2 regions of the Stenotrophomonas geniculata genome follow, and region 1 is predicted to be linked to the other one. Evidence: riboswitches for the same ligand, from Rfam matches in the RefSeq annotation. Region 1 holds a riboswitch; the other holds the start of a gene.
What was found. A riboswitch is a leader RNA that binds a small molecule or an ion and turns the genes downstream of it on or off. The one in region 1 is predicted to bind glycine.

Region 1 (5,908 bases):
TCACGGTCGGCCGGGGCGGTGCGCATGATGCCCCAGATCAGGTCGGTGTACAGCGGCGCCATCCGCGAGGTGCTCCAGTCCATCCACTTCTCGGCCTGGGCACGCTCCATCGGGTCTTCGGCGTACAGGGTGCCCAGCGCGTAGCGGGCGCTCAGGTAGCGCACGATGGCGTTCGATTCCCACAGCGGCAGGCCGTGGTCTTCGATCACCGGCACCAGGCTGTTGGGATTCATCGCCTGGTACTCCGGCGTCTGCGTGCCGCCGTGGCTGCCACCGACTTCGATGGATTCATACGGCAGGCCGATCTCCTCGGCGCACCACAGCACCTTGCGGACGTTACTGGAATTGCGGCGGCCCCAGATCTTCAACATGCGGATTTTCCTTGCTGGCAATGCGAGCGGCAACGATACGCCTGATCGGGTGGGGTGTGTGCGTGCCGGATGCGGGATCTTGCATCCGGCGTTGCCGGCCAGCGGCCGGCACTACCGGTTCTTCTTCGGCAGCGCGCGCACGTAGGATGACTTGCCGTCCTTCTTCAGCTCGAACAGCCCGATCGCTGCCAGCAGGTCACTGAGCTTGCCGTAACCGTAGTTGCGCGGATCGAACGAAGCCTGGTTGCCGATCTGGCTGCCAACCGGCCCCAGGTGCGACCAGCCATCCTCGCCCTCGGCCGAGGACACCGCGCGGCGCAGCATCTTCACCAGCCGCGTGTCGCTGCGCATTTCCGCACCGCTCTTGCGCGGCCGCGCATCGTCGTTGGCTACCGGCTCGTTCGAGGCCTGTTCGCTGGAGGCCTGTTCGGTATCCGGCACGCTGGCGTGGGTCTGGCCCAGCGCTTCCAGGTAGGTGAACTTCGAGCACGCGTTGACGAATGGCTCGGGCGTCTTCTTCTCGCCGAAGCCATACACCTTCACGCCGTCGGTCAGCAGGCGCATCACCATCGGAGTGAAGTCGGCATCACTGGAGACGATGGCGAAACCATCGAGGTTGCGCGCGTACAGCAGATCCATGGCGTCGATCACCATCGCCATGTCCGAGGCATTCTTGCCCTTGCTGTAGGCGAACTGCTGGATCGGACGGATCGCGTACTCGTGCAGCACCGCCTCCCAGCCCTTCAACCGCGGACTCTTCCAGTTGCCATAGGCGCGGCGCACGTTGGCCACACCGTAGCGGGCGACTTCGGCCAGGACCTCGTCGATCTTCGAGGCCGGCGCGTTGTCGGCGTCGATCAACAGGGCGATGCGCTTTTCCGGTTCGCTCATGGGCTCCTCACGGGCCGTTGCCTGAACCCGAGTATCGCCGATTCACGCGGGCGCTGACGTGACAGGGGGCCATCATGCGAAGATGCCAAGCGCTTCCCCCAATGCCCCCACTGGAGTGAGTCGATGAGTCGCGAGCGCGTTCCCCACCTGGTTGTTGTCGGCGGCGGTTTTGCCGGTCTCTGGGCCACCCGCGCCCTGGCCCGCGAGCGCATACGCATCACCCTGGTCGACCGCCGCAACCATCACCTCTTCCAGCCGCTGCTGTACCAGGTGGCCACCGCCGGCCTGTCCGCCCCGGATATCGCCGCACCGCTGCGCCACATCCTCGGCCACCAGCGCAATGTGGAAGTCCGTCTGGGCGAAGTGGTGGCCATCGACAAGCAGGCCCGGCAGATACGCATGGCCGACGGCAGCACGCTGGACTACGACAGCCTGCTGCTGGCCACCGGCGCCACCCACGCCTACTTCGGCAACGATCAGTGGGCCGATGACGCGCCCGGCCTGAAGACACTGGACGATGCCATCGCGCTGCGCCGCAAGCTGCTGCTGGCCTTCGAACGCGCCGAGGCCGAACCGGACCCGGCAAAGAAGGCGGCGTGGCTGAGTTTCGCCATCGTCGGCGGCGGCCCTACCGGCGTCGAGCTGGCCGGCACCCTGGCTGAAATCGCGCGGCATACGCTGCGCAATGAATTCCGCCACATCGACCCGGCCAGTGCCAAGGTGCGGCTGGTCGAAGCCGGTCCGCGCGTACTGTCCTCGTTCCCGGAAGTGCTTTCGCTGAAGGCGCGCCGGCAGCTGGAAAAGCTGGGCGTGGAAGTGCTGACCGGCACTCCGGTGAGCGACATCGACAGCCAAGGCTTCAGGCTCGGCGATCAGTTCGTGCCGGCACGCACGGTGGTGTGGGCCGCCGGTGTGGCCGCTTCACCGCTGGCGCGCACGCTGGAGGTGCCGCTGGACCGCGCCGGGCGCGTGCAGGTGCAACCCGACCTCACCCTGTCTGGCCACCCGGAACTGTTCGTGGCTGGCGATCTGGCCGTATTGAACCAGGCCAACGGCAAGCCGGTGCCTGGCGTGGCGCCCGCGGCCAAGCAGATGGGCAAGTACGTGGCCGAGGTGATCCGCGCGCGCCTGCACGGCAAGCCCGAACCCGGCCCGTTCAAGTACGCAGACTTCGGCAACCTGGCCACGATCGGCCGCATGGCTGCGATCGTGCACCTGGGCCGGCTGCAGCTGTCCGGTGTGCTGGCGTGGTGGTTCTGGCTGGCCGCGCACGTGTTCTTCCTGATCGGCTTCCGCAACCGCATCGTGGTGCTGCTGAACTGGGCCGTGGCGTACTGGAGCTACCAGCGCAGCGCGCGCATCATCTTCGGTGATGACCAGGACGACCGGCGACCGAAGCGCTAGGGCCGCACGCATGCTCCTGTAGCGCCGAGCCATGCTCGGCTGCACTTCGCGCGGTTTGCAGAAGCCGAGCATGGGCTCGGCTCTACGGCGCCTTCGGTTTCGGGTACCACAGTGCGTTGACGATTACCCAGCGCTGGTCGAAGCGCCCCATGTGGAAGTAGTCGACAAACCACGGCGTTTAGCGAACAGCAGGGCGATCGTGGACATCCGGGTCTCCAGCGCTGAGGGCTGGGCGATCATGGCATGTGCGAGCCGCATCCACGCATGGCGTGGATCTACTGTAGAACCGGGCCCATGCTCGGCTTCACCATCAGGCAGCAGCAACAACAGCCGAGCGTGGGCTCGGCTCTACAGAAGCGCGGGATCCGGCGCCTGCAGCCAGGCCAGCTTGCGTTCGCGCGGCTGCTGCTTGAGCTGCCATTCGGCCCGTGACGCGGCGGCCCGGTCCGGGTACTCGCGCACGGCCAGCACGCGCAGCGGTGGCCGCGCCCGGGTGTAGCGCGCGCCCTTGCCGGCCTGGTGGGCAGCGAAACGCGCGCCCACGTCGGTGCTGATGCCGGCGTAATAGCTGCCATCCCGGCATTCGAGCAGGTACAGGAACCAGGGGCGGAGGGACGGGGCCATGCCCGGATTATGCCGTGCTGCACTGCAGCGGATATACTGGCGGCCGAATGCAGGAGAGAGGCGCCGCGCTGGCGCCCGCCGAAGGCGCAGGCTCCCATGATCGCTCAGGCCGGTGGGCTGGAATCCCACCAACCATGCATTCGACTCGCCGAGCTGGAGAGAGGTCACCGGGCACGCCCGGGACGATCCGCCGAAGGGGCACGCGGCCCATGCCGCTGAACTCTCAGGCAAAAGGACAGCGGGAGCGGCACCGGTCATCGTCATCCCGTCATTGCGCAGGCAGTGGCGGTAGTCGCGCATGGCCGGCCCCACCGCGCCCGGAGCCTGTCCCATGCTGCTGTCCGTCATCTACCTGATCGCCATTTCCGCCGAAGCCATGACCGGCGCACTGTCCGCCGGCCGCCGCCGCATGGACCTGTTCGGCGTGGTCATGATCGCCTGCGTCACTGCCCTCGGTGGTGGTTCACTGCGCGACATCCTGCTCGGCCACTATCCGCTGGGCTGGGTGAAGCATCCCGAGTACCTGGGCTTCACCGTATGCGCGGCGCTGATCGCCACCTGGGTCGCACGTTGGATGCACCACTTCCGCCGCACCTTCCTGGTACTCGACGGCCTGGGCCTGATCGCCTTCACCCTGATCGGCTGCTCGATCGCGCGCGAAGCCGGCCATGCGATGCCCATCGTGCTGATTGCCGGCATGCTGACCGGCGCGTTCGGCGGCGTGCTGCGCGACATCCTCTGCAACGAGGTACCACTCATCTTCCAGAAGGAGCTGTACGCGATCATCGCGCTGCTGACCGGCGCGGCCTACCTGTTGCTGCTGCACTGGGGCGTGGCCGATGCCACCGCAATCCTGTGCTGCCTCGGCGGCGGCTTCGCGCTGCGCCTGCTGGCGATCCACTACCGCTGGGAAATGCCGAAGTTCGTGTACCACGACGAAGTGCATTGAACGATAGCGTGTTCGCCGGGCATGGCCCGGCGCTACCCTTCGCACCCTGCACCACCCCGGCGATGTACCTGGCGCTGTCGCTCATGCGCAGCGCCAGGCGCATCGCCGGTGCAGATGGGCCGGACTCCAACTCCGACCGGCCCTGATCGCGGCCGCACCCCCGCAGGCGCTGGCCGCCATCCACACACGTGCCGCACTCAAGCGGCTTCGGACACCTTTACGTCGCGACGGGCGCGCACGGCCGCGGCCAGTCGCTCCAGCACCGTCACCGTGGTATCCCAGTCGATGCAGCCATCGGTAATGCTCTGACCGTAGACCAGCGGCTGGCCTTCCACCAGTTCCTGGCGGCCACCGACCAGATGGCTCTCGATCATCACGCCAACGATGCGCTGTTCGCCGTCTTCCAGCTGAACCGCGATGTCGTCGATCACCTTCGGCTGGTTCTCCGGGTTCTTCAGGCTGTTGGCATGGCTGGCGTCGATCATCAGGCGCGCCGGCAGCTTGGCCTTGGCCAGCACCTGGCAGGCCTCGGCAACACTGCCTGCGTCGTAGTTCGGCTGCTTGCCGCCGCGCAGGATCACATGGCAGTCGGGGTTGCCGGTGGTCGACACGATGGCGGTGCCGCCCTGCTTGGTGACCGACAGGAAGTGATGCGGATTGGACGCAGCACCCACCGCGTCAGCGGCGATCTTCACGTTGCCATCGGTGCCATTCTTGAAGCCGACGGGGCACGACAACCCCGAGGCCAGCTCGCGATGCACCTGGCTTTCAGTGGTGCGTGCGCCGATCGCGCCCCATGCCACCAGGTCGGCGATGTACTGCGGCGAGATCACGTCAAGGAACTCGACACCGGCCGGCAGGCCCAGCTTGTTGATGTCGCGCAGCAGGCCGCGTGCGATGCGCAGGCCCTTGTCGATCCTGAAGCTGCCGTCCAGGTCCGGATCGTTGATCAGGCCCTTCCAGCCCACCGTGGTGCGCGGCTTCTCGAAGTACACGCGCATGACGATTTCCAGTTCACCGGCCAGCGCGTCGCGCAGCGGCTTCAGGCGCTGGGCGTACTCGATGGCGGCCTTCGGGTCGTGGATCGAGCACGGGCCTACCACCACTGCCAGGCGGTCGTCGCGGCCATGCAGGATCTGGTGCAGGGCCGCGCGCGAGGCGCTGACGGTGTCGGAGGCTTCATCGTCACAGGGCAGCATCGCCAGCAGCTGGGCAGGCGGTGTCAGCGGTTCGATGGTGCGGATACGCAGGTCGTCGGTGTGCGGGGGCATTGCGGGAGATCTCCGGAACGTTGGGGGTCCCCAGCGTGGCGGCATGAAAAAAGCCGCCAGGTTCGCTGGCGGCTTTCGGGAATGCGTCTGAAGCTTTCTTCAGGGTGAGCGCAATCCTTCCTCCGCCGGTGGCTTCGGAAAGTAATACCAGTAAAAGCTGGTGGGGGCTGCGTTCATGGGATCTATTGATAGCACAGCTTTTGCGCAGTGCAAAATGTTTCATACGCAACTGGGGACGCGGTTCAGCGAGATGCGCGCCAGCCCGGCCTACGCGGCGGTAACCACGCAACGTCGCTCATTTGCCATGCACTTCCACGTCCAGCAGCAGGCCCTCATGGATGTCGGCCCAGCGTTCCAGCACGCGATCCAGTTCCTGCCGGGCCTCGTCCAGCTGCTCG
Region 2 (5,908 bases), 690 kb from region 1:
GCGGCCGGTGTACAGGGTCTTGAAGTGCGGTGCCAGGCGCTTGGCGATGTAGTTGGCGTTGAGCTGCGCGACCTGGGTGGCCTTGCGCAGGCCTTCGCGGCCCATCATCGCGATGTACATCCAGCTGATCGGCAGGATCGAGGCGCTGCCGAAGCTGGCCGCGCTGACCATGCCGACCGGGCCGTTGTCACCCAGCTTGCCCGGCAGGAACGGCGCCAGGTGCTCCTTGACCGCGCACGGGCCAACGCCCGGGCCGCCACCGCCGTGCGGGATGCAGAAGGTCTTGTGCAGGTTCAGGTGCGAAACGTCCGAACCCCACTTGCCCGGCTTGGCCACGCCGACCAGGGCGTTCATGTTGGCACCGTCGGTGTACACCTGGCCGCCGTGCTTGTGGATGATCTCGCAGATCTCCACCACCTCTTCCTCGAACACGCCGTGCGTGGACGGGTAGGTCATCATGATCGCGGCCAGGCGGTCGCTGTACTTCTCGGCGTTGAGGCGGATGTCCTCGACATCGACGTTGCCGTTGGCATCGGTCTTGGTCACCACCACCTTCATGCCGCACATCTGTGCCGAAGCCGGGTTGGTGCCGTGTGCCGAATCCGGGATCAGGCAGATGTCACGGTGATCTTCGCCGCGCGAACGGTGGTAGGCGCGGATCGCCAGCAGGCCGGCGTACTCGCCCTGCGCGCCGGAGTTCGGCTGCAGGCTGACCGCGTCGTAGCCAGTGCATTCGACCAGCATCGCTTCCAGCGTGTCGATCAGTTCCTTGTAGCCCAGCGCCTGGTCGGCCGGCACCAGCGGGTGGATCTGCGAGAACTCCGGCCAGGTCACCGGGATCATCTCGGCGGTGGCGTTGAGCTTCATGGTGCACGAGCCCAGCGGGATCATCGTGCGGTCCATCGCCAGGTCCTTGTCGGCCAGCGAACGCAGGTAGCGCAGCAGTTCGTGCTCGCTGTGGTGGGTGTTGAACACCGGATGGGTCAGGAACGCGGACTGGCGCAGCAGGCCGGCCGGCAGCGCGTCGGCGGTGCTGGCATCCAGCGCGTCGACGTCCAGCGAAGCACCGAACACCGCAGCCACGGCGACGATGTCGGCGCGGGTGGTGGTCTCGTCCAGGCTGATGCCGACCGAGTCGCTGTCGATTGCGCGCAGGTTGTAGCCGGCGGCGCGGGCCTTGGCATGGATCTCATCGGCGTGCACGCCGGTGACATGCAGGGTGTCGAAGAAGTCGCCACCAACCTGCACGCCGGCATTGCGCAGCGCTGCGGCCAGGATCGAGGCCAGGCGATGGGTGCGGCGGGCAATGCGGGTCAGGCCTTCCGGGCCGTGGTAAACGGCGTACATCGAGGCCATCACCGCCAGCAGCACCTGCGCGGTACAGATGTTGGAAGTCGCCTTCTCGCGGCGGATGTGCTGCTCGCGGGTCTGCAGGGTCAGGCGGTAGGCCGGGTTGCCCTGGGCATCGACCGAAACACCGATCAGGCGGCCCGGCATCGAGCGCTTGTAGGCGTCACGGCAGGCCATGAAGGCGGCGTGCGGGCCACCGAAGCCGAACGGCACGCCGAAACGCTGGCTGTTGCCGACCACGATGTCCGCGCCCCATTCGCCCGGGGCGGCCAGCAGGGTCAGGGCCAGCAGGTCGGTGGCCACGGCCACCAGGCCGCCGCGTGCGTGCACGGCATCGACCAGCGCCTTGTAGTCGCCCACCTGGCCGAAGGTATCCGGGTACTGCAGCAGCAGGCCGAAGGCTTCCGCTTCCAGCGCTTCGGCCGGGGTGCCGACGCGCAGCACGATGCCCATGGGCTCGGCGCGGGTACGCAGCAGTTCCAGCGTCTGCGGATGCACGGCGTCGTGCACGAAGAAGGTGTCCGACTTGGACTTGGCCGAACGCTTGGCCAGGGTCATCGCTTCAGCAGCGGCGGTGGCTTCGTCCAGCAGCGAGGCGTTGGCGATTTCCATGCCGGTCAGGTCGGCGCACAGGGTCTGGAAGTTGATCAGCGCTTCCATGCGGCCCTGCGAGATTTCCGCCTGGTACGGAGTGTAGGCGGTGTACCAGGCCGGGTTTTCCAGGATGTTGCGCAGGATCACGTTCGGCGTGTGGGTGCCGTAGTAGCCCTGGCCGATGAAGCTGCGCAGCACGGTGTTCTTGTCGGCGATCGCACGGATCTTCGCCAGTGCCTGTACTTCGGTCATCGACTCCGGCAGCGCCAGCGGTGCCGGCGACTTGATCTTGGCCGGTACGATGGCATCGGTCATGCCATCCAGCGACGCGTGGCCGACGACATCGAGCATCTGCGCGATCTCGGCGTCGTTGGGGCCGATGTGGCGCTCGACGAACGCGTTGTGGTGCTCGAGCTCACGCAGGGAAGGGGTGTTCTGGGACATGGCGAAGGATCCGTCAGGAAAGGGCACACGCACGGGCACAAGCCGCCGGTCGGCGGTCTGCGGGGCGCCCCTCTGTCCTTTTGCCTGAGAGTTTAAAAGCGCGGAAAACCGCAGCTTCGTGCCCCTTCGGCGCCGGATCGAACCGGTCTCTCCAGAGTTGTGTTACGGGTGGTATCGGGCCTGAGCGATTACGGGCGTTGCGCCTTCGGCAGCGGTGTTCCGCTTCTCCCACCGTGTTGCCCGCCGATTATAGCCCGTTGCGGGCCCGGCCAGCGGCCGCCGGTCGGTGCCGCCGCGCCTGAATGGCCGATGGCCCGGCCGTGCGTTTTGTGCAGTGCTGCATGGCATCAGGCGCAATCCCCACCTATGATGGGCGGATACCCGAATTCATCTGGCGCCGTCCCCGTTGTTGCGGGACCGGCGCCCGCCGTGCGTGCCCCGCATGGCCCTGCCGGACGCTTCCTCCATGACCGCCGCTGTTGCCCCTTCCACCCGCCGCATGGCCCTGCTGCTTGCCGGCCTGGCCATGTTCGGCCCGTTCTCGATCGACACCATCTTCCCGGCGTTCCCGCAGCTGGCCCAGCGCCTGGCGGTGGACGAGGTGGCGGTGCAGCAGACCATCAGCGTGTACCTGCTGTTCTATGGCCTGATGAGTCTGGCGCACGGCCCGCTGTCCGATGCCTGGGGCCGCAAGCGGGTGATCCTCGGCGGTCTGGTGGTGTTCGTCGGCGCCTCGGTCGGCTGCGCGCTGTCCACCGACCTGTCCACGCTGCTGGCGTTCCGCGCGCTGCAGGGCCTGTCGGCGGGTGTCGGCATGATCGTCGGCCGCGCGGTGATCCGCGACCTGTACCACGGCCACGATGCCCAGCGGCTGATGAGCCAGGTGTCGATGCTGTTCGGCATCGCTCCGGCCATCGCACCGATCATCGGTGGCTGGATCCTGCTCAGTGGCGCCGGCTGGCCGCTGATCTTCTGGTTCCTGGTGGTGTTCGGGCTGGTGCTGTTGGCGGCCACCGCGCGCTTCCTGCCGGAAACCCATGCGGTCGAGGCACGGGTGCCGCTGTCGCCGCGCGTGCTGCTGCGTGACTACGTGCGCATCGGCTTCAACCCGCGCTTCCTGCGCCTGGCGCTGGCCGGCAGCATCGGTTTCGGCGGCATCTTCCTGTACATCTCCTCGGCACCGGTGTTCGTGATGCAGCACCTGCACCTGGGCGAGGGCGGTTTCGCCTGGTTGTTCATCCCCACCATCGGTGGCATGACCACCGGCTCGTTCCTGTCCGGGCGCATGGCCGGGCACACCACGCCCACACGCCAGGTCGCCATCGGTTTCAGCCTGTGCGCGCTGTCGGCGCTGCTGAATGTCGGCTACGTGGCGCTGTCGCCGCAGTTCGTGCTGCCGTGGGCGGTGCTGCCGATCTTCCTGGGCGGCATGGGCATGGCCCTGATCTTCCCGATCCTGGCCTTGGCGGTGCTGGACATGTACCCGCACCAGCGCGGCCTGGCCTCGTCGCTGCAGGCCTTCGTGCAGCTGATGATCAGCACCGTGGTGGCCGGCGTGGTGTCGCCGCTGCTCAGTGCCAGCCCGCTGCACCTGGCGCTGGGCCAGGCCGCGTTCTTCGGCGCCGGATTTGTTTTCTGGTACTGGGAACACCAGCGTGAACGCGCGGCGCAGGCAGCCTGCACGGGCCATTGAGCAGTGCGCAGGGGTAGGGCAGGCCGCGATGCCCGTAACGCTTGCGGCGAGGAACGACCGGACTAGGCTGGGGACTCCAGCCAGCCGGTGCGTGGATGCACGACAGCCAGCCGATCCGATGTCGTTGCATGAGGTTCCCCCATGGCTGCGCAGCAGACCTATCGCCTGTTCGAGGTGGCGCTGAAGGAGCGCCGCGTTCTTTCCCCTTCCCTGGACCGCATGGTGTTCACTGGTGCCGACGTGGCGCGGATGAAGACCGAAGGCCCGGACCAGCGCATCAAGGTGTTCTTCCCCTTGCCCGGCCAGGACGTGCCGCAGGTGCCCAGCGGCGAGGACTGGTATCCGCGCTACCGGGCGCTGCCGGACGACCAGCGCCCGCCCATGCGCACCTACACCATCCGCCACCTGCGCGCCGAGCAGGGCGAGGTCGACGTTGATTTCGTGCTTCATGGCGAGACCGGGCCGGCCTCGCGCTGGGCCATCCACGCGCGACCGGGCGACCGCGTAGTGCTGCTGGCCCCCGATGCCGACTGTGCTGACAGCAGCGAAGGCTGGGAATGGAAACCGCCGGCGGGAGTCGGCCAGGTGCTGCTGGTGGCGGATGAAACCGCGCTGCCGGCGGTGGCCGGAATTCTTGAGGAACTGGCGGCCATGGTCGACCCACCGCGCACGCTGGCGCTGCTGGAGGTGGCGCAGGCCGGTGATGCGGTGCACTTGAAGGCGCCCTCCAGCGCCGAGCTGGTCTGGCTGCCGCGCGGGCAGGCTGCCTACGGACAGCCGTTGCTGCAGGCGGTCCAGGCGCGGTTGGCAGCGACCTCGAGCGTGGCTGCCGGCGATGCGCTGGAGGAGATCGACGTCGATACGCAGATCCTCTGGGAGCAGGCCGATACCCGCGTGGCCGGTCCGCTGTATGCCTGGGTGGCGGGTGAGGCGGGGGCGGTGATGGCGATCCGCCGCCACCTGGTGCGCGATTGCGGGCTGGACCGCCGCGCGATCACCTTCATGGGCTACTGGCGGCATGGCAAGGTGCTGGACTGACCTGACTGGATCGAGCACGCGTGAAGCAGCGCTGCGGGCGGGGTGCGCTATCCTTGCGCCCCCCTTCGCAGCGGTACCGCACCATGTCCACCAGTTCCAAGACCCGCCGCGACCAGCGCCGTCGCCAGGAAAAGCAGGCCGCCAACAAGGCCGCCGCGCAGGCGTCGCCGGTGGAACCGCATGCCGAACTGCGCGATGCTCAGCGCACCCTGCTGGCCGGTGTCGTGCGCCGCGACGGCGAATGGGTGCTGGGCATGGACGGCCGCATCGCGGGCCACAGCGAGAGCGCTGCGCAGGTGCTGGCGCTGATCATGCAGGCCGGTGAGCTGCACGAGCGCAATGGCACGCCGGTGCGCCTGATGTACTCCGATGCACTGCGCGATGCCGCACAGGCCGAAGCGCAGGAGAAAGGCCAGACCTTCGAGGAATTCAAGGCCGAGCTGGCCGCGGCGATGGCGGCGAAGAAGAATAGCTGATCCGCCGTGGGTAGCGCCGGGCCATGCCCGGCGAGCGCAGCGGTGCGATGAAGAGCCGCCGGGCATGGCCCGGCGCTACCGGAAACATCAGGGGCGGATCCTCGCGGACCCGCCCCTTTTCTCATTTTGCTGCCGGGGCCGCGTTGGCCTGCCAGCCGCACATCTGGCCTTCGTTCTGCTGCTTCAGCCACTCGTTGACCGGGGTGAAGTACTCGATCATCGGGCCGGCATCGAGCTTGTCGGTACCGGTCAGTTCCTTCAGCGTGGCCTGCCACGGCTGGCTGGCACCCTTGCTCAGCATCGCCCAGTACTT

Region 2: it holds a riboswitch for glycine, as region 1 does, so the genes downstream of both, gcvP (aminomethyl-transferring glycine dehydrogenase) here and RI032_RS11090 (trimeric intracellular cation channel family protein) in region 1, are expected to answer to the same signal.

Annotation. Positions count from the first base shown of each region.
Region 1 is NZ_CP140571.1:2,390,517-2,396,424, reverse strand. It holds gene RI032_RS11115 (glutathione S-transferase family protein) at 1-371, opposite strand, end outside; gene RI032_RS11110 (NYN domain-containing protein) at 483-1,262, opposite strand; gene RI032_RS11105 (NAD(P)/FAD-dependent oxidoreductase) at 1,386-2,666, shown strand; partial or broken gene RI032_RS11100 (nuclear transport factor 2 family protein) at 2,749-2,844, opposite strand; gene RI032_RS11095 (GIY-YIG nuclease family protein) at 3,015-3,290, opposite strand; glycine riboswitch at 3,331-3,420, shown strand; glycine riboswitch at 3,434-3,537, shown strand; gene RI032_RS11090 (trimeric intracellular cation channel family protein) at 3,622-4,239, shown strand; gene RI032_RS11085 (3-deoxy-7-phosphoheptulonate synthase) at 4,437-5,510, opposite strand; gene RI032_RS11080 (hypothetical protein) at 5,806-5,908, opposite strand, start outside.
Region 2 is NZ_CP140571.1:3,084,904-3,090,811, forward strand. It holds gene gcvP (aminomethyl-transferring glycine dehydrogenase) at 1-2,388, opposite strand, end outside; glycine riboswitch at 2,451-2,553, opposite strand; gene RI032_RS14105 (multidrug effflux MFS transporter) at 2,855-4,081, shown strand; gene RI032_RS14110 (siderophore-interacting protein) at 4,223-5,119, shown strand; gene RI032_RS14115 (hypothetical protein) at 5,203-5,595, shown strand; gene RI032_RS14120 (M2 family metallopeptidase) at 5,717-5,908, opposite strand, start outside.